3 regions of the Klebsiella terrigena genome follow, and region 1 is predicted to be linked to each of the others. Evidence: predicted binding sites of a transcription regulator. Region 1 holds the regulator's gene; each other region holds the start of a gene.
What was found. The regulator LexA, encoded in region 1, represses DNA repair genes until DNA is damaged. The targets are predictions, from matches to a motif close to TNCTGTATGTACATACAGNA.
Positions count from the first base shown of each region.

Region 2: the regulator LexA is predicted to act here: its motif matches at 2,170-2,189, upstream of uvrB (excinuclease ABC subunit UvrB).
Region 3: the regulator LexA is predicted to act here: its motif matches at 3,566-3,585, upstream of mutH (DNA mismatch repair endonuclease MutH).

Region 1 covers NZ_CP050508.1:5,265,629-5,272,716, reverse strand. Annotated here, with positions in the region: gene ubiA (4-hydroxybenzoate octaprenyltransferase) at 1-733, shown strand, start outside; gene plsB (glycerol-3-phosphate 1-O-acyltransferase PlsB) at 797-3,220, opposite strand; gene HCK03_RS24710 (diacylglycerol kinase) at 3,350-3,718, shown strand; gene lexA (transcriptional repressor LexA) at 3,981-4,589, shown strand; gene dinF (MATE family efflux transporter DinF) at 4,660-5,976, shown strand; gene HCK03_RS24695 (CsbD family protein) at 6,103-6,312, shown strand; gene zur (zinc uptake transcriptional repressor Zur) at 6,419-6,934, opposite strand; gene HCK03_RS24685 (cupin domain-containing protein) at 7,049-7,088, shown strand, end outside.
Region 2 covers NZ_CP050508.1:3,962,876-3,969,963, forward strand. Annotated here, with positions in the region: gene uvrB (excinuclease ABC subunit UvrB) at 65-2,080, opposite strand; gene HCK03_RS18660 (ABC transporter ATP-binding protein) at 2,818-3,540, shown strand; gene bioD (dethiobiotin synthase) at 3,482-4,204, opposite strand; gene bioC (malonyl-ACP O-methyltransferase BioC) at 4,197-4,952, opposite strand; gene bioF (8-amino-7-oxononanoate synthase) at 4,936-6,093, opposite strand; gene bioB (biotin synthase BioB) at 6,090-7,088, opposite strand, start outside.
Region 3 covers NZ_CP050508.1:991,706-998,793, forward strand. Annotated here, with positions in the region: gene lplT (lysophospholipid transporter LplT) at 1-188, shown strand, start outside; gene HCK03_RS04800 (NADP(H)-dependent aldo-keto reductase) at 246-1,286, opposite strand; gene HCK03_RS04805 (YgdI/YgdR family lipoprotein) at 1,520-1,738, opposite strand; gene HCK03_RS04810 (TerC family protein) at 1,864-2,577, opposite strand; gene mutH (DNA mismatch repair endonuclease MutH) at 2,641-3,336, opposite strand; gene rppH (RNA pyrophosphohydrolase) at 4,019-4,549, shown strand; gene ptsP (phosphoenolpyruvate--protein phosphotransferase) at 4,562-6,808, shown strand; gene lgt (prolipoprotein diacylglyceryl transferase) at 7,049-7,088, shown strand, end outside.

The DNA of each region.
Region 1 (7,088 bases):
GTGGATTCTGGCCGTTTTTGTCGCCGGAGTGTGGCTGATGCGCGCCGCCGGCTGCGTGGTCAACGACTATGCCGACCGTAAGTTTGACGGTCACGTTAAACGCACCGCGCGTCGCCCGCTGCCCAGCGGCGACGTGACGGAGAAAGAGGCCCGGGTGCTGTTTGCCGTGCTGGTGGTGCTCTCATTCCTGCTGGTGCTGACCCTCAATACCATGACCATTCTGCTGTCGGTGGCGGCGCTGGCGCTGGCGTGGGTCTATCCATTTATGAAACGCTACACCCACCTGCCGCAGGTGGTGCTCGGCGCGGCGTTTGGCTGGTCGATTCCGATGGCCTTCTCCGCGGTGAGCGAATCGCTGCCGCTGAGCTGCTGGCTGATGTTCCTCGCCAACATTCTGTGGGCGGTGGCCTACGATACCCAGTATGCGATGGTCGACCGGGACGATGACCTTAAAATTGGCATCAAATCAACGGCGATTTTGTTTGGTGAAAACGACCGCCTGATTATCGGCATGCTGCAGATCGCGGTGCTGGTATTGATGGGCGCGGTAGGCTGGCTGAACGGCCTGGGCTGGGAATACTACTGGTCGCTGTTTATCGCGGCGGGGCTGTTTTTCTGGCAGCAGAAGCTGATTTTCCGTCGTGAACGCGACGACTGCTTCAAAGCGTTTTTAAACAATAACTACGTTGGGCTGGTGCTGTTCCTCGGCCTGGCGATGGGCTACATGGCGTAGTTTCCCCAGTCTTCGTTATGACTCCCCGGCCTGCGATGCGCAGGCCGGGGCAGGTCTCAGGCGCTACGCTTCATCCTGCGCGGCGCTTTCAATCGTCAGACGCACATCCGAGGTAATCAGGTTCGCCAGCATCTGGTAAACCTTCAGCGTCTCTTCCGGCTCGGCGTCGCCGGTATCGCTAATGTAGCCTTCGTCACGCAGCGTCAGTACCAGAGTACTGAATACCGCCTTATCGAAGAACTCCGGCGCGTTGATACCGTGCAGAACCGACAGGCGCTGGGCCATCGTGCGACTCTCTTTCTCCAGCGAACTGCGGTTAATCGAAGGATTCGCGCTCAGCAGCCAGAAGGTGATGGCGTAGCGCTGGAGCGTTTCACGCGCGCCGGCGGCCAGCAGCTGCAGCAGGCGGGAGTGCGACGGGTTGATGCTTATCTCATCATCGCTCAGCACCAGCAGGCCCTGGCGCTGCATCTCAGCGGTCAGCGCATCGATAACGCTCGCCAGCTCCTCTTTTTCCCAGCGCAGGAACAGCTCGGCCTTCAGCAGCGGATAGAACATCTCGACGTGACGCAGCACCTCCGCGCGGGTGATCCGCCGATGCTGGGTCACAATCGCCGCCAGCAGCGAAGGCATCATCAGCATATGAGCGATGTTGTTGCGGTAGTAGGTCATCAGCACCGCCTGCTCGCGCGGCAGAATAATGATGTCGCCGATGGTGTCCTTCTCGACCTCGAACTTATTCATCTTCAGCGCGTGGTCAATCAGCTCGCTGGCGGAAGCCGCCGGCGTGGTCGCGTCCGGAGAGTAGGGCACGTTACGCAGCAGATCGAGATAGCACTCAAGCTGCTGGGTCAGCTGCTCGCGGGTCAGCGAACGCTGGCGCGATGCCAGCAGCGCGGTACAGCACAGGTTCATGGCGTTTGCCGCGCCGGCGTTGTTGATGCGGACCATCAGATCGGCGGCGATGCTGTTTACCGTCGGCGTCAGCCAGGACGGGCGAATGGCTTCGATAGGATCGATAGATTCGCGCCACTCCGGCACGTGCTGGTTGAGATAGGTCATCAGCGGCAGCGGTTCGCCGAAGTTAACGTACCCCTGGCCGAGGTTACGCAGCTTGCTCAGGCCGCGCAGCATCTGCGGCAGGCTCTCTTTCTCTTTCGTCGCGCCGCGCAGCTCTTTGGCGTAGGTTCCGACTTCCATCACGTGCTCGTAGCCGATGTAGATGGGAACCAGCGTGATTGGCCGGGTGCCGCCGCGCAGCATCGCCTGAATAGTCATCGACAGGGTGCCGGTTTTCGGGTCCAGCAGGCGCCCGGTACGGGAGCGTCCGCCCTCGACGAAGTACTCCACCGAGTAGCCACGGCTGAACAGCTCGCCAAGATATTCGCGGAATACCGTTGAGTAGAGCTTGTTGCCCTTAAACGTACGGCGAATAAAGAACGCGCCGCCGCGGCGGAAAATCGGCCCTGCTGGCCAGAAGTTGAGGTTGATGCCGGCGGCGATATGCGGCGGTACCAGCCCCTGGTGGTAGAGCACGTACGAGAGCAGCAGGTAGTCCATATGGCTACGGTGGCACGGAACGTAGACGATCTCGTGCCCTTCATGCGCCAGCTGCCGCACGCGCTCGGCGTTGTGAACGTTAATGCCCTGATACAGCCGGTTCCAGGTAAAGCCCAGCACGCGGTCGGTCAGGCGAATCATCTCGTAGGAGAAGTTGGCGGCGATCTCTTCCATCAGCGCGATGGCGTTTTGCTGCGCCTTCTCGTGGGAGATTTTCTTGCTGCGGGCTTCGTCTTCCACCGCACGGGCGATGGCTTTTGACGCCAGCAGCTTGTTGAACAGATCCTGACGAGCGGGCAGGCGCGGGCCGACGGCGGCCAGGCGCTGGCGGGCGAAGTGCATACGCGCCACGCGGGCCAGCTTCTGGGCGATGGTTTTGTCGGTTCCGTGCTCGGACGCCATTCGGCGTAGCGACACCGGCGGCGAGAAGCGCACGAAGCTGTCGCGGCCCAGCCACAGCACGGCGAAGAATTTCTGAATACCATTAAGCATGCGCAGCGGCGGATTGAGCTCGCCTTTTTCGCGCCCGGGCGCACGACCAAACATCACCGACACCGGCACCATTTGCACATCGAGGTCAGGGTGGTTGCGGTGCAGATCCAGGTAGTCGTGGAACAGCTTGATGGACTCTTCTTTCGGCGTGTAGTAGGTAAATACGCGCGGGCCGCCATGGATGAAGACGTAGCGGGGCAGCAGGGTGCCGTCGATTTCGAGCGGCTCGAGCGGATCGGCTAAATCGTGCTCCAGGCACTGCGCGCGCAGCGTCAGCAGGTCTGCCTTCGAGTTATAGGGCAGAACGTACATAATCGGACGCGAGGTATCCAGTCCTAATTCCTGAGCAGGCTCTGCGGGAATAGACTTGCTTTTTACCAGCAGCCGTAATGGTAAATTAAGTAATTTATAGTAAATTCGTTGCCAGCCGGACATAAACGATGTGAAGCCTCTGGTTAATCATGCAAATGCGCGGCAAGAATAACAGAAAGTGCGCAAAATTTCCGTCGCCACGCGGCAAACGCGTACACTCATTGACGTCATTTACATAAAAAGGTTCTTTTGATGGCCAATAATACCACCGGGTTAACCCGAATCATTAAAGCAGCAGGGTATTCCTGGAAAGGTTTTCGTGCGGCATGGATAAATGAGGCCGCCTTTCGTCAGGAAGGGATCGCCACCGTTATTGCCATTGCGATCGCCTGCTGGTTGGATGTTGACGCCGTGACGCGCGTGCTGCTGATAGGCTCGGTCCTGTTAGTGATGATAGTCGAAATTCTTAATAGCGCGATTGAGGCGGTGGTGGACCGGATTGGCTCCGAGCACCATGAGCTTTCCGGACGGGCGAAGGATATGGGCTCTGCGGCGGTCTTTCTGGCGATCGTCATCGCGCTGATCGTCTGGGTTACGCTGCTGTGGTCGCACTATCGCTAAGCGCCGCTAGCATCAGGCTATCGGGTTTGCCGTCCACCGCCCCGGTTTAGCGTCCGTGGGCCGGAGGCCGGCGAGCCTCCCTCCACGCGTTTTTTTGTCTCGCGTGGAGCCGCAGCGCCTCGCCACCATCCCCTCTGCGTTAACCGGCTCCGGCGGGCATCAAAACAAAAGAATCTCCTGATTTATGTGTGAAATTTGATTCCAAAATCACCGTTAGCTGTATATACTCACAGCATAACTGTATATACACCCAGGGGGCGGAATGAAAGCGTTAACGACCAGGCAGCAAGAGGTGTTTGATCTCATCAGGGATCATATCAGCCAGACGGGCATGCCGCCGACGCGTGCGGAAATTGCTCAGCGCTTGGGGTTCCGTTCCCCAAACGCGGCGGAAGAACATCTGAAAGCGCTGGCGCGTAAAGGCGCAATCGAGATCATTTCCGGTGCCTCCCGCGGTATTCGTCTGCTGACTGAAGAAGAGCCCGGCCTGCCGCTGATTGGCCGCGTCGCTGCCGGCGAGCCGCTGCTGGCGCAGCAGCACATCGAAGGCCACTTCCAGGTCGACCCGGCAATGTTCAAGCCGAGCGCGGACTTCCTGCTGCGCGTCAGCGGTATGTCGATGAAAGACATCGGTATTCTGGACGGCGATCTGCTGGCGGTACACAAAACGCAGGATGTGCGCAACGGGCAGGTTGTGGTCGCACGCATCGATGAAGAAGTGACGGTTAAACGCCTTAAAAAGCAGGGTAACGTCGTCGAACTTCTGCCGGAAAACAGCGAGTTTTCACCGATCGTGGTGAACCTACGCGAGCAAAGCTTTACCATTGAAGGTCTGGCCGTCGGCGTCATCCGCAACGGCGAGTGGCTGTAAGCGCCTTCTCTAACGCAGCATCGTCTGATGCATGATGCTGCGCTATCTCTCCTCGCTCAGGCTTTCCCCCATGTTTTTTAATGCTGCTGATAAGGCCCTGTGGCGCCTGGCGCTACCGATGATTTTCTCCAATATCACCGTCCCGCTGCTGGGCCTGGTGGATACTGCGGTCATCGGCCATCTTGATAGCCCGGTTTATCTGGGCGGCGTGGCGGTCGGCGCGACGGCGACCAGCTTCCTGTTCATGCTGCTGCTCTTTCTGCGAATGAGTACCACCGGCCTGACGGCGCAGGCGTTTGGCGCAAAGGATCCCGTTCGCCTGGCGCGCGCGCTGGTGCAGCCGCTTGGCCTGGCGCTGGCCGCCGGTCTGCTGATCGTTGTGTTTCGTATTCCGCTCATTAACCTCGCGCTGCATATCGTCGGCGGCAGCGAAGCGGTGCTGGAGCAGGCCCGGCGTTTCCTGGAGATCCGCTGGCTGAGCGCTCCGGCATCGTTAGCTAACCTGGTGCTGCTTGGCTGGCTGCTGGGCGTCCAGTATGCCCGCGCGCCGGTGATCCTGCTGATTGTCGGCAACCTGCTGAATATTGTCCTCGATCTGTGGCTGGTGATGGGTCTGCACATGAACGTGCAGGGCGCGGCGCTGGCGACGGTGAGCGCCGAATACGCCACCTTTATCATTGGTCTGCTGATGGTGAAACGCGTGCTGACGCTGCGCGGCGTGTCGTTCGCTATGCTCAAGGGCGCCTGGCGCGGCGACATCCGGCGGCTGCTGGCCCTCAACCGCGACATCATGCTGCGTTCGCTGCTGCTGCAGCTCTGCTTCGGGGCGGTGACCGTGTTCGGTGCGCGTCTGGGAGGCGATATCGTGGCGGTGAACGCCATTCTGATGACCATGCTAACCTTCACCGCCTATGCGCTGGATGGCTTTGCCTACGCCGTGGAGGCCCACTCCGGGCAGGCCTACGGCGCGCGCGACGGCAGCAAGCTGCTGGAGGTATGGCGGGCCGCCTGTCGACAGTCCGGCATGGTCGCGCTGGCGTTTGCGCTGATCTACAGCGTGGCGGGCGAGCAGATTATCGCTCTGCTGACCTCAATACCTTCGCTCCAGCAGCTCGCCGACCGCTATCTGTGGTGGCAGATGATTCTGCCGACGATCGGCGTCTGGTGCTATCTGCTGGACGGGATGTTTATCGGCGCGACGCGCGGCAGCGAAATGCGTAACAGCATGGCGGTGGCCGCCTTGGGCTTTGCCTTAACCCTGCTGACGCTGCCGGTGCTCGGTAACCACGGACTGTGGCTGGCGCTGGCGGTGTTCCTGGCGCTGCGGGGCCTGTCGCTGGCGCTGATCTGGCGGCGGCACTGGCAGCGTGGAACCTGGTTTTCATAACGTGTTTTGTCGTAAAGATGGTTAAAGATTCCGAATAATAAAATTAACTCAGAATTCTCATCTATAGTTAATCATACGTCCGGCACACAGCGGGCTGTTAACTCACCGAACGATGAGGATTGAATTATGAATAAAGACGAAATCGGCGGTAACTGGAAACAGTTAAAAGGTAAGGCCAAAGAGCAATGGGGCAAGCTTACCGACGATGATATGACCGTCATCGAGGGCAAGCGCGACCAGCTGGTCGGTAGAATCCAGGAGCGTTACGGCTACGCTAAAGATCAGGCAGAGAAAGAAGTGTCTGACTGGGAAACCAAAAATGACTATCGCTGGTAGCGATCGGACATAAAGCGTTAACCCTTTGTTTTAACGCATTGTTATTGCCTGCCCGAACGGTACAAGGACGTACGAAAATCCCCTGATTCCCGCTGCGGCTAACGCCTCAGCGGGCTTTCTTTTTAATCTGGATGGTGTGGTCGTGGTGACAGTGCCCCGGCGTGTTGCAGGCTTCTACTTCGACGCATCCCGCGCACAGCCCGTGTGCTTCAATGACGTTATGGCGCAGGGCGAAGCCCATTTTTGCCGCCAGCGTATGCATGATGTCCTCTACGCCTTCCGCGCACTCTTCTTTCACCACGCCGCAGCGATCGCAGATAAACATCGCTGAGCTATGGGTTGGCTGATCGAACAGATGGCACAGCACATAGCTGTTGGTTGATTCCACCTTGTGCACGAAACCCTGCTCCAGCAGAAACTCCAGCGCCCGGTAGACCGTTGGCGGCTTGGCCTGCGGCTCTTTACCGCGCAGCAGATCGAGCAAATCGTAGGCGCTGATCGCCCCCTGCTGCAGACTCATCAGGCGCAACACTTCCAGGCGCTGCGGAGTCAGGCGCACGCCCCGCTGCGCGCAGAGCTTTTCAGCATGCGCTAACATTTCTTGCGAAGTGGACTTATCCATGAGCATCCTCTGGTTGCGTAACGATGAAGTTGTTACTTTATCACGATCCAGGCAAAACGCCGAGAACCCACGGTTTGTGCTATACCTGATGCATCTCATTTTCGGGAGAAAACGATGAAACGACCTGATTGCATTCGACATTGGCGCGAGCTGG
Region 2 (7,088 bases), 1.3 Mb from region 1:
ACGTTCCGTGCGGCCAGATCCCAGTCTGGCCGCAGCCTGGACGCCCGGTGCGACGGGCGCCGGCCTACGACGCGGCGATAAACAGATCCCGCAGCTTATGCAGCTGGTCGCGGATCTGGGCCGCCTCTTCGAACTCCAGGTTCTGCGCGTGCTGCATCATCTGCCCTTCCAGCTCGTGAATTCGCTGCTGCAGCGCTTTTGGCGTCAGCACCGGCGTATCCGCCTCGACCGGTGAACGCGACTTGCCGCGCCCTTTGGCCTTGGTCTTCGCCAGGCCGCTGCCCAGCGCCAGGATATCGACCACCTTCTTATTCAGACCCTGCGGGGTGATGCCGTGCTCTTCGTTATAGCGCTGCTGCTTCTCGCGACGGCGTTCGGTTTCGCTGATGGCCTTCGCCATCGAGGCGGTGATCCTGTCGCCGTAGAGAATCGCCTTACCGTTGATGTTACGCGCCGCGCGGCCGATGGTCTGGATCAGCGAGCGCTCGGAGCGCAGGAAGCCCTCTTTGTCGGCATCAAGGATCGCCACCAGCGAGACCTCCGGCATATCCAGCCCTTCACGCAGCAGGTTGATGCCGACCAGCACGTCAAACTCGCCGAGGCGCAGATCGCGGATAATCTCCATACGCTCGACGGTATCGATATCCGAATGCAGGTAGCGCACGCGCTCGCCGTGCTCCTCGAGGTACTCGGTGAGGTCTTCGGCCATCCGCTTGGTCAGGGTCGTCACCAGCACGCGCTCGTTGATGGCGGCGCGCAGGCGAATCTCCGACAGCAGATCGTCGACCTGGGTCCCCACCGGACGCACTTCGATAACCGGGTCAAGCAGGCCGGTCGGACGGACCACCTGATCGACCACCTCATCGCCGGATTTATCCAGCTCGTAGGCGCCGGGCGTCGCCGAAACGTAGATGGTCTGCGGCGCCAGCGCCTCAAACTCTTCAAACTTCATCGGGCGGTTATCCAGCGCCGACGGCAGGCGGAAACCGTACTCCACCAGCGTCTCTTTACGCGCCCGGTCGCCGCGGTACATCCCGCCAATTTGCGGAATGGTCACGTGGGACTCATCGATAACCAGCAGACCATCCGCCGGCAGGTAGTCGAACAGCGTCGGCGGCGGCTCGCCCGGCCCGCGCCCGGAAAGATAGCGCGAGTAGTTTTCAATCCCCGAGCAGTAGCCCAGCTCGTTCATCATTTCGAGGTCGAACTGGGTACGCTGACTCAGGCGCTGCTCTTCCAGCAGCTTGTTGTTTTCCAGCAGCACTTTACGCCGCTCCGCCAGCTCGACTTTTATCTCTTCCATCGCCTGAACGATTCGCTCGCGCGGGGTAACGTAGTGCGTTTTCGGGTAGATGGTATAGCGCGGGATGGACGACTCAACCTGCCCGGTCAGCGGATCAAAGAGCGACAGGCGCTCAACTTCTTCGTCAAACAGCTCAATACGCAGGGCAATATCGTCTGACTCCGCCGGGAAGACGTCAATGACCTCGCCGCGAACGCGGAAGGTCCCGCGCTGGAAAGCCTGATCGTTACGGGTGTACTGCAGCTCCGCGAGGCGGCGCAGAATGGCCCGCTGGTCAATCAGCATGCCGGTGGTCAGGTGCAGCATCATCTTCAGGTACAGGTCAGGATCGCCGAGGCCATAAATCGCCGAGACCGAGGCCACCACGATGACGTCGCGGCGCTCCAGCAGCGCCTTGGTTGCCGACAGGCGCATCTGTTCAATATGTTCGTTGACCGAGGCATCCTTCTCGATGAAGGTGTCCGAGCTCGGCACGTAGGCTTCAGGCTGGTAGTAGTCGTAGTAGGAGACGAAATACTCGACGGCATTCTCCGGGAAAAACTCCTTCATTTCGCCATACAGCTGCGCCGCCAGCGTCTTGTTGGGCGCGAGGACCATCGTTGGACGCTGCAGATCGGCAATGACGTTAGCGATGGTGAAGGTTTTACCCGACCCGGTTACCCCCAGCAGCGTTTGGTGCGCCAGGCCATCTTCCAGCCCCTCTTCGAGGCGACGAATGGCTTCTGGCTGATCGCCAGAGGGACGGAAAGCGGAATGCAGCGTGAACGTTTTACTCATATGTCTGACCCTGAAGGAGGATGAAGCGCCCGGCGCGAAACGGCAGGTGTTTAATTCTACCCGTCGCCGGCGCTTTTGCCAATAAATAATACTGGATATAAAACCAGTATCGTATTACTGTTTGCCCTGTAAACCTTGCCCCGGGCGGCCGCATTTGGGCAAAAAAAGCGCACCATGCGGAATAATCCGCCACTGTGTAAGGTTATCCCCAGAAAATTTTGCCATTTAACATTTGTCAAGCAAGGCGATGAATCTTTTATGGCAGCAGGTGACACTTTCCTTACAGCCATTGATTTTATACAACCAATTGATATTAAATAAAATTTAATAAAAGACGGGTTTCGCGCCAATTCAGCCGCAGGCCGCGTAATCTCTAGCTTACCGCAAGTTCTCTAACTCTAATACACAAGGTTATCCACAGGAATAGTGGATAACTCGCTGCAGGCCATGACCTCTGCCACCCGGCCGAAATTGCCCGCCGACGAAAATCACGCGGCTAAAAAATATTATTGAATTATTTTTGATATTTATCAGCTAAGGACGCCCGCCTTTTTGCTGCTTTCTGCACCACGTTTCACGCCGTTTAGCACCGGGAAAGTGCAGCCGCTTCGCTGTTCCCTGCCGGCGGTGGCCGCCGCGACCTGCGCTGGCGGAAAAATGCCGTCACTTCTTTTTCCTGGCAAGAGATTTGCAGAATGTTTGTCTCGCTCGCCGTCGTCAAAAAGGAGAAAACGTCTATGTTGAGTCTACGCGCCGTCAATCAGTACTATGGAAGCCAGCACACGCTGTGGAACGTCGATCTTGAGCTCAGGTCAGGAGAGTGCACCTGCGTGATGGGAAGTCAGGGAATGGGGAAAACCACGCTGGTCAACTGCATTACCGGGAATCTCCCGGTCGCCAGCGGCAGCATCACCTGGCAGGAGCGCGGAGCGCCGCCCTGCGACCTGATGCCGCTCTCCGCCCATTCACGCAGCGTCATCGGGATCGGCTACGTGCCGCAGGACCGGCGCATCTTTTCGCAGCTCAGCGTAGAGGAGAATCTGCATATCGCGCTGGCGGCCGGAGGCACGCCCGGCGCCGTGGTGAATAGCGAGATTTACGATCTCTTTCCGCAGCTCTACGCCCTGCGCCAGAGCAAAGGCGCCGCGCTCTCGGAAGACGACAGGTACCAGCTGGCGCTGGCGAGGGCGCTGATCGTCCGACCGCGCCTGCTGATACTCGATGAGCCCTCGCGCGGCAGCGGACAGCACTTTATGCATAAGCTGGGGGATCTGCTGGTTCGCCTGAACCGGGATATCGGTTTAACGGTGCTGCTCGCCGAGCAGCACCTGCCGTTCATTCGCCGGGTGGCCGACCGCTTCTGCCTGCTGCACCGCGGGCGCAGCGTGGCGCAGGGCGACGTTATACAGCTGGATGAGCCGCTGCTGGCGCAGTGGATGACGCCCGATCCAGCGCGCTAAGATCGAGGTACTGGCCGAGGTCTTCCCGCCGGGATGCCTCCTCCAGCCACGGGATTTCGCCCAGCATGGGTGCGGGCAGCAGCCGTTTGAGGGTCGCGAGGTATTCGCTATGCCGCTTCCCCGGCGGCTGGACGTCGTTAGCAATCCAGCCCACCAGCGGCAGCCCTGCCTGACGCACCGCCTGCGCCGTCAGCAGGGCATGATTAATGCAGCCCAGCTTTATCCCCACTACCAGAATCACCGGTAGCCGCTCTTCCTGCACCCAGTCGGCAAAGCTCAGGGTTTCAGACAGCGGCGTAAACCAGCCCCCAGCCCCTTCCACCAGCAGCCAGTCGGCCAGCGGCTCCAGCTCGCGCAGCCCGGCGGAGAGCGCGGCGGCGGTAATGGGGCGCCCCTCATCGGCGCTGATAATATGCGGCGAAGTGGGTTCAGCGAAGGTTAACGGGTTAACCTGCTCGTAGCTCAGCGCCACGCGGCTGTTGCGCTGCAGGGCCAGGGCGTCGTCGTTGCGCAGGCCCTGCGCCGTGTACTCGCTGCCGGAGGCCACCGGCTTATAGCCGGCGCTGTTCCGACCCCGCAGGTTTGCCGCCTGCAGCAGGGCGCAGCTGCTCACCGTTTTGCCGACTTCAGTATCGGTTCCGGTGACGAAATAACGCTCAATCACGTTCAATTACTCCTGTAAAAAGATGGTAGGTCAGCGGGCACTGCCCGTGCCGTTTTGGCCACGCCAGCTGAAGCTGCTGCAGCTTTGTGCGACTCAGCGGTGCCGCGCTGCGTCCCTGGTGTAAATGGGTGGCGCCGATACCCTTTAGCGAACGCATTGCACACAGGGCGTCGGGGAACGGCAGCGTCACGGCATGCACCTGCGCCTCGCCCCGCCAGCCGCTCATCACGCTGCGTACCGCCTGCTCGCTGAGGAAACGATTGGCGTGCGGATGCCGGTCAATCGTCGCCCAGGCCTGGTTGAGCTCGGGGAGCGAACCGGCCAATAGGGTGGTAAAGGCCACCCGCCCGCCGGGACGCACCACCCGGTACAGCTCAGCAAGCGCGGCGCCGAGGTCGTCGCACCACTGCACCGCCAGATTACTCCACGCCAGATCGACGCAGGCCGCCGGCAGCGGCAGGGATTCAATATCGCCCTCGACGTAGTCGTGCGCGACCTGCTGGCGCCGGGCCTCCGCCAGCATATCAACGGAGATATCCAGCGCGGTGACGCGGCTGCCCGCCTCGCGCCAGTAGCGGCTCATGCTGCCTGGGCCACAGCCCGCGTCCAGAACCTCGGCAAAGCGCCGGTCGCCAAGCTGGCGCAGCAGCAGCTCGGCGCTGCGCCGCTGCAGCTCATCGTGCTGCGTATAGCGGCTCGCCGCCCGACCGAAGGCGGCGGCCACCGCGCGTTTATTCACCGCCGCCATGCAGGACCTCCAGCAGACGCTCGATATCCGCCGATTCATGGGCCGCGCTCAGGGTGAGCCGCAGCCGGGCGCTGCCGACCGGCACCGTCGGCGGGCGGATCGCCGTCGCCCAGCAGCCCTGCTCGCGCAGGCGCGCTGCCAGGCGCAGAGCCCGGGCGTTGTCTCCGACGATCAGCGGCTGAATGGCGCTGGTCGATTCGGTAAGCTGCCCAGGGTAGTCGCGCATACCGTCCCTGAACTGGGCAATCCGGCAGGCCAGCGCCTCCCGCCGCCGCTGGCCCTCATCGCCGCGAATCGCGCGCAGCGCGGCGCTGAGCGCAACGGCCTGGGCCGGCGGCATGGCGGTGCTGTAAATCAGGTGGCGGGCAAACTGCAGCAGATAATCCGCCAGCGCCTCGCTGCACAGTACCGCCGCGCCGCTGACGCCAAAGGCCTTGCCGAAGGTCACCACCAGCAGCTCAGGGTGAACGTTTTGCGCGTCGCAGCTGCCCCTCCCCTCATCGCCCAGCACGCCAATGCCGTGAGCATCATCGACCAGCAGCCAGCCGCCGGCTTCGGCGGTGACCTGCTGAATGGGGCCGAGGGGCGCGCTATCGCCGTCCATGCTGAAGACGCCTTCGGTGATCGTCAGCTGCTGGCCCGCCAGCGGTTTATCCAGCAGCGCTTTCAGCTGCTGAACGTCGTTGTGCTGAAAGCGCCGCAGCTGCGCCGGGCTGAAGCTGGCCGCTTCCAGCAGCGAGGCGTGGCTCAGACGGTCCGCTACCGCGCGATCGTCCTTGCCGAGCAGGGCGGCAATCAGCGCCTGGTTAGCGGCAAAGCCGGAGATAAACAGCAGCGCGCGCGGATAGCCCAGCCAGTCGGCCAGCGCCTCCTCCAGCTGACGATGCGCGTCGCTGTAGCCGCTAACGTGGCCCGAGCCGCCGCTGCCGACGCCGTAGCGCTCGGCGCCCTGCTGCCAGGCGGCAACGATCTGCGGATGCTGGCTCAGGCCCAGATAATCGTTGCTGGAAAAGTTGAGCCAGCGCTGCCCCTCGCGGGTCAGCCAACGCCCGGCACCCTGCGCCACCGGCTGGCGAGAGCGGAAAGCATCCGCCTGCCGCCGTTCGCTCAGCGCCTGCTCGATGCGTTGCTGCCAGCTCATAGCGCCGCCGCGTTGTAATATTCCTCGGTATCGGGGTTGTTCAGCGCCTGCTCCAGACGCTGCTGCTGCTCGTTATCCCCTTCCAGCACCGCCGTCTGCTGCGGGTTAAGCCCCAGCTTGCGGAACAGCTGCAGGTCCTTATCCTCTTCCGGGTTCGGCGTCGTCAGCAGCTTGCAGCCGTAGAAAATGGAGTTTGCCCCGGCCATAAAGCACATCGCCTGGGTCTGTTCGTTCATCTGCTCGCGGCCGGCGGAGAGGCGCACATAGGAGGTTGGCATCATGATGCGCGCCACCGCAATGGTGCGGATAAAGTCAAACGCGTCGACGTCATCGTTTTCAGCCAGCGGCGTCCCTTTCACCTTCACCAGCATGTTGATGGGCACGCTTTCCGGCGGCGTCGGCAGGTTGGCCAGCTGCAGCAGCAGTCCGGCACGATCTTTTTCCGTTTCGCCCAGCCCGACGATGCCGCCGGAGCACACCTTAATTCCCGCCCCGCGCACCTTGCCGAGGGTATCGAGGCGCTCCTGGTAGGTGCGGGTGGTGATGATATTGCCGTAGAACTCCGGCGAGGTATCGAGGTTGTGGTTGTAGTAGTCGAGACCGGCACCGGCAAGGCGCTGCGCCTGGCTATCGGTCAGGGTGCCGAGGGTCATGCAGGACTCCAGCCCCATCGCCTTCACCCCTTTGACCATCTGCTCAAGATAGGGCATGTCGCGGTCATTCGGATTCTTCCACGCCGCGCCCATGCAGAAACGGGTCGAACCGGCATTTTTGGCCTGCCGCGCCGACTCCAGCACCTGTTCAACCTCCATCAGGCGCTCGGACTCAAGGCCGGTTTTATAGCGCGCGCTCTGCGGGCAGTATTTACAGTCTTCCGGGCAGGCGCCGGTCTTAATCGACAGCAGCGTGCTGACCTGCACCTGGCGCGGGTCAAAGTGCTGGCGGTGGATCTGCTGGGCTTCGAACAGCAGATCCAGCAGTGGTTTATTAAATAA
Region 3 (7,088 bases), 1.3 Mb from region 1:
ATACCGTTGGCGCGGGCAACGCGATAGCGGTGCAAAATCTCGGCGAAAACGTCGCCATGCTGCTGATGCTGGGGTTCTACTCGATGGCGGTCAAGGCGGGCATACCGGTGGTTGGCATCGGGGTGGTCTTTGGCGCGATATTCGCGCTGGCCATCGCCGCCCTGTGGCTTTGGGGACGGCGGCGCTAGCGAGTCTTGCGCTTAGCGGGCTACGGCGTTGTCCCTGCCGTAGCCCGGAGAGGCCGTTTACGGCGCCGGATAGGTATAAACCCGGTGCACCGCTTCAATCTCTGCCAGCACCTCTTCGCTTAACTCAAGATGCAGGCTTTCCACGTTGGTCTTCAGCTGCTCCAGCGAAGTGGCGCCGAGCAGCGTGCTGGCGACAAACGGCTGGCGGCGCACGAAGGCCAGCGCCATTTGGGCCGGATCGAGGTTATGCCGTTTGGCGATATCGACGTATGCCGCGACGGCAAGCTGCGTCTGCTCGCCGCTGTAGCGCGTAAAGCGGCTGAACAGCGTGTTGCGCGCGCCGGCCGGCTTCGCGCCGTTGAGATACTTGCCGGTCAGCGTGCCGAATGCCAGGCAGGAGTAGGCCAGCAGCTCCACGCCTTCATACTGACTCACTTCCGACAGCGCAACTTCATAGCTGCGGTTCACCAGGCTATACGGGTTCTGGACGGTGACGATGCGCGGCAGGTCGTGCTTATCCGCAAGGTGCAGGTAGCGCATTACGCCAAACGCCGTCTCGTTGGAAACGCCGATGTAGCGGATTTTGCCGGCGCGCTGGAATTCGGTGAGCGCTTCCAGGGTATCCAGCAGGGTGACCACCGGCGCGGAGTCGGTCCAGGTGTAGCCCAGTTTACCGAAGCAGTTGGTCGGGCGCTGCGGCCAGTGAACCTGGTAAAGATCGAGATAATCGGTCTGCAGACGCTTCAGGCTATCATGCAGCGCGTCGCGGATATTTTTGCGATCCAGGACGTGGTTCGGGCGGATGCTGCTGTCGTTGTTACGCGCAGGGCCGCTGACTTTGGAGGCGATAACCAGCTTTTCGCGGCTGCCGTGTTTCGCCAGCCAGTTGCCGACGTAGGTTTCCGTCAGCCCCTGAGTTTCCGGGCGCGGCGGGACGGGATACATTTCAGCGACGTCTATCAGGTTGATGCCCTGGCTGACAGCGTAGTCGAGCTGTTGGTGAGCGTCGGCCTCGCTATTCTGTTCACCAAAGGTCATAGTGCCCAGCCCCAGCGTGCTGATTTCGAGAGAACTGTGTGGGATACGGTGATACTGCATAGCCGGCTTCCTTTTTTATCGACAAGGTCAGGCTTTCCCCGACAAAGGAGTATCAAAATGGCAGAGGGGAGGAAAAAGAGGAAGTAAAAAGATCAAAAAAGCCGGGCTGGTGGGGTCCGCAGGCTGCTGCAGCGGACGTATCAGGTTTACCCGACTCTTTTCTCAACACCGTGATTTGTTGCAGAGGACGCGTTGCCAGGCGATTGCCGGCAGGCGGTTAGCCGCGGCAATCTTTAGCGCTTAATAATCTGTGAAACGTCGTCACGATTGATCTGCATTTTATTACCCTGCTGATCTTCGTAGCTGATAAGACCGGTATCGTCGTCAACCGCCGGCTTGCCGTCGGTCAAAATCATGCGTCCGTCTTTTGTCGCCATAACGTAATCGCTGCTGCAACCTGAAACCGAGAAGGCCAGTCCTACGGCGGAAATCAACACTGCCCATTTTTTCATCGTTAACACCTCTACTTGATGGTCGCACCTCACACCAGTGTATTAATAGCCTGATTTGTGAGACATAAAAAGCAGTAAAGTCTTAAAAAAGATTGCAGCCCAGGTTTGGGCTGCATTTTTGCGGGCTACAGCGGATTTTTTTTATTACGCAGCAGGTTGAGGCTTTCGACGGCAATCGAGAAGAACATCGCAAAGTAGATGTAGCCTTTCGGGATATGGATACCGAAGCTTTCGAGCATCAGGGTGAAGCCAACCAGAATCAAAAACGCCAGCGCCAGCATTTTCACCGACGGATGGCGGTCAACAAAGTCGCCAATCGAGCGGGCGGCAAACATCATCACCAGCACCGCGATAACCACCGCGGCCATCATGATGAACAGATGGTCCGAGAGCCCAACGGCGGTGATCACCGAATCAAGGCTGAAAATGATATCCAGCAGCATAATCTGCACGATGGCGCCCATAAACGAGTGGACGTTGGTCTTCGGCCCTTCCTCTTCCCCCTCGATCGATTCGTGGATCTCTTTACTGGCCTTCCAGATAAGGAACAGCCCGCCGAGCAGCAGGATCAGATCGCGGAAGGAGATGTCGTGGCCGAACGCGCTAAACAGCGGGTTGGTCAGCTTAACGACCCAGGCGATGGAGGCCAGCAGCCCAAGACGCATCAGCATTGCGCCCATCAACCCGATGCGTCGCGCGTGGGCGCGCTGGGCGGTGGGCAGTTTGGCAACAACCAGAGAGAGAAAAATAATATTATCGATCCCGAGTACGATTTCCAGCAGCGTCAGCGTACCCAGCGCCAGCCAGGCGTTAGGATCGGTTATCCATGCAAATAACATTGTTCAAAGTCCTGCAAAAAAGAAAGTCGCAATTATATGCAACCCGGCGGGCAGAACAAAAAATTAATCGTGGTTAAGCAGAAAATGACGGGCCAGCAGGGCGGCGGTAAAGTTTTTCTTCAGGTAGAAACCGCGCGGCAGGGTGAGGATCGGTTCGCCGTGCGCGCCGATAGCCTCGGTTAAGGCTTTACTGTTGGCGGCTTTCGGGCGCAGCTGCAGCACTTCGCCGTGGCGGGCGGTAATGCGTTCGACCTGGCCCAGGACGATCAGATCCATTAACTCTTCCCAGTCCATCCGCAGCTGACGATCCTCCTCTTCGCTGGGGGTCCAAAGCAGCGGCGCCCCGACCCGACGCTGGGCGAGCGGGATCGCGCGATCGCCCTCTACCGGCACCCACAGCACGCGCTTGAGCTTATGGCGAACGTGGCTGCTCTCCCAGGTGACGCCGCTGTTGCCGGTGAGCGGAGCGACGCAGACAAAGGTGGTTTCCAGCGGCCGTCCCTGAGCGTCGACGGGGATCGTTTTCAGCTCGACGCCCAGCGCGGCGAAATCCTGCTCGGGCTTACTTCCGGCGCTGGCGCCCAGCCAAATCTCCAGCAGGATGCCCGTCCAGCCTTTATCGCGCTTCAGATCGCGCGGAATCGGAATCCCCGCCAGCGCGGCCAGCTCGCCCAGCGAATAGCCCGCCAGCCGCTGGGCCTGGGCTAAAAGCTGCTGCTGGGTTTGCGGCGGTGCAAGCAGGGGCGAGAGGGCTGGCATAAGATGAAACCTCTGGTTAAAAAATGAGCGCTATTTTTGTGCGTTGTGGATAGAGTTTACCTTTTCCTGGGTAAGTATGACAATTTGATGATTCATATGACTTTTTTTTTGCTTTTTTGCCGCTAAAAAAATTACCGCAGCGGGTTTTCCAGAACTGGTCACTGGCAATGAACAGGATCTTACACCATGTTATCCACAGAAAAGTGGGATAACTGGGGAAAAGCCTCACTACTGTTTCCATTTACAGCCTTGACGTGCGACGAAAATCGAATTTTTAGACAAAATATGCCCGATGAGCTGGCGTAATCTGTGGATAAAACCGACATTGTTCGATCTTTCATCAGTTCCAGGATTGCATGTGTGATGATCATCACGTTATGCTGTAATTTATGAAAATAATACATTCTAACTTAATGAATATAATGCCATTATTAAATATGGCTACAGGTAAGCGCTTCGGACTACTCCGGGTTTTCCCTGGGTAATTCCATACTTCTTCACAACTCTATCCACAGAAAAAGTGAATAAAATGGCGCTGCGATAGCTGACGCTGTTTATAACTCTGCTGATAACTGTGAGTTATTCAAATGTTATTCGTGAGCCGTGTGGCAACAGAGTGGTTTACCGTTTCCAGCGAGTGTGAAACAATCGTTCACATTGAAGATTATTTTGAGGTAGTCCGGTGATTGATGACGATGGCTACCGCCCAAATGTCGGTATTGTAATCTGTAATCGCCAGGGCCAGGTTATGTGGGCCAGACGCTATGGTCAGCACTCGTGGCAGTTCCCGCAAGGGGGCATTAATCCAGGAGAATCAGCCGAGCAGGCAATGTATCGGGAATTGTTTGAAGAGGTTGGGCTAAGTCGTAAAGATGTCCGCATTCTGGCCTCTACCCGTAACTGGTTACGTTACAAATTGCCTAAACGTTTGGTGCGTTGGGACACGAAGCCGGTTTGTATCGGCCAGAAACAGAAGTGGTTTCTTCTGCAGTTGATCGGCAGCGATGCGGAAGTCAATATGCAAACCAGCAGCACGCCCGAGTTCGACGGCTGGCGCTGGGTAAGCTACTGGTATCCGGTTCGTCAGGTGGTATCGTTTAAGCGCGACGTTTACCGCCGGGTGATGAAAGAGTTCGCCAGCGTCACCATGTCGCTGGCCGAAACCGCACCTAAGCCGCAAAGCGCGCCTGCATATCGACGTAAAAGAGGTTAAGCCACGCACATTATGCTCACTCGGTTACGAGAAATCGTCGAGAAGGTCGCGAGTGCGCCGCGTTTAAACGAGGCGCTGGATATCCTGGTCACGGATATCTGCAAAGCGATGGAAACGGAAGTCTGCTCGGTTTATCTGGCCGATCACGACCGACGCTGCTATTACCTGATGGCGACTCGCGGGCTGAAAAAACCTCGCGGGCGCACCGTTGCGCTCGCTTTTGACGAAGGCCTCGTCGGCCTCGTCGGGCGCCTTGCGGAGCCCATCAACCTTGCCGATGCGCATAAACACCCCAGCTTTAAATACATTCCGGCCGTAAAAGAGGACCGCTTCCGCGCTTTTCTTGGCGTGCCGATTATCCAGCGCCGTCAGCTGCTGGGCGTGCTGGTGGTGCAGCAGCGCGAGCTGCGTCAGTTTGATGAAAGCGAGGAGTCCTTCCTCGTAACCCTGGCGACGCAGATGGCCGCCATTCTCTCCCAGTCGCAGCTGACCGCGCTATTTGGCCAGTATCGCCAGACGCGGATCCGCGCGCTGCCCGCCTCATCGGGGGTGGCAATCGCCGAAGGCTGGATGGACGTCAGCCTGCCGCTGATGGAGCAGGTGTACGAAGCCTCGACGCTGGACACGGCTTCCGAACGCGAGCGCCTGACCGGCGCGCTGGAAGAGGCGGCCAGCGAGTTTCGTCGCTACAGCAAGCGCTACGCCGCCGGGGCGCAAAAAGAGACGTCGGCTATCTTCGACCTCTATTCCCACCTGCTTTCAGACGCGCGCCTGCGCCGCGAACTCTTTGCGGAAGTCGACAAAGGGGCCGTCGCCGAGTGGGCGGTGAAAAAAATTATCGAGAAATTCGCCGAGCAGTTTGCGGCGCTCAGCGACGGCTATCTTAAAGAGCGGGCCGGCGATCTGCGCACGCTCGGCCAGCGGCTGCTGTTTCATCTTGACGACACCACCCAGGGGCCAAACACCTGGCCGGAGCGGATCGTTCTGGTCGCCGACGAACTCTCGGCGACGACGCTGGCGGAGGTCCCTCAGGACAGGCTGGTAGGCGTTGTCGTGCGGGACGGGGCGGCAAACTCGCATGCCGCCATCATGGTGCGCGCGCTGGGGATCCCGACGGTGATGGGAGCCGATATTCAGCCTTCACTGCTGCATGGCCACACCCTGGTGGTGGACGGCTACCGCGGCGAGCTGCTGGTCGACCCGGAACCGGCGCTGCTGAAAGAGTATCAGCGCCTGATCAGCGAAGAGAACGAGCTCAGCCGCCTGGCGGAAGACGATCTTGAGCGCGCCTCCGAGCTGAAAAGCGGCGAGCGGGTGAAGGTCATGCTGAACGCCGGCCTGAGCCTCGGCCATGAAGAGAAGCTCGGCGGCTTTATTGACGGTATCGGCCTGTACCGCACTGAAATTCCCTTTATGCTGCAGAGCGGCTTTCCGTCGGAAGAGGAGCAGGTTGCCCAGTATCAGGGCATGCTGCAGATGTTTAACGAGAAGCCGGTTACGCTGCGCACCCTCGACATCGGCGCCGACAAGCAGCTGCCCTATATGCCGATCAGCGAAGAGAATCCGTGCCTCGGCTGGCGCGGGATCCGCATCACGCTCGATCAGCCGGAGATCTTCCTTATTCAGGTGCGGGCGATGCTGCGCGCGAATGCCGCCACCGGCAACCTCAGCATTTTGCTGCCGATGATCACCAGCCTCGATGAGGTCGACGAGGCGCGCCGTTTGATCGACCGCGCCAGCCGCGAAGTTGAAGAGATGATTGGCTACGCCATTCCGCGCCCGCGCATCGGCGTGATGCTGGAAGTGCCGTCGATGGTCTTCATGCTGGCGCAGCTCGCCAGCCGCGTCGATTTTATCTCCGTCGGCACCAATGACCTGACGCAGTACATCCTCGCCGTCGATCGCAACAATACCCGGGTGGCGAATATGTACGACAGCCTGCATCCGGCGGTGCTGCGGGCGCTGGCGATGATTGCCCGCGACGCCGAACGTTTCGGCATCGACCTGCGTCTTTGTGGCGAAATGGCCGGGGATCCGATGTGCGTCACCATTCTGATTGGCCTTGGCTATCGCCACCTGTCGATGAACGGCCGGTCGGTAGCAAGGGTCAAATACCTGCTGCGCCGCATTGACATCGAAGAGGCCCAGGAGCTTTCCCGGCGTAGCCTGGAGGCGCAGATGACGACGGAAGTTCGCCATCAGGTTGCGGCCTTTATGGAGCGTCGAGGGCTGGGCGGCCTGATCCGCGGCGGCCGCTAGTTCTGCCAGGGCGCCTGCGCCGCTGTTCGCTCATTCCCGGCCCAAAGGGGCGCCGCGCGCCGCCTGCCGGGAATGTACCGCCGCTTATTCGCATTCGTATACATATCTTTTACATGCCCGGCGCGGATCGCGCCTGGCGCTTATGCTATCATTCGCAACCTTTGGAGCGCCCGTTTTCTGCGAGTGCGCAAGATCACCGCTGTCCACTTCCAGCGGAATAACAAGTCTTTATGGTGACAGATGAATAGTGGCTACCTGCATTTTCCGGATTTTGATCCGG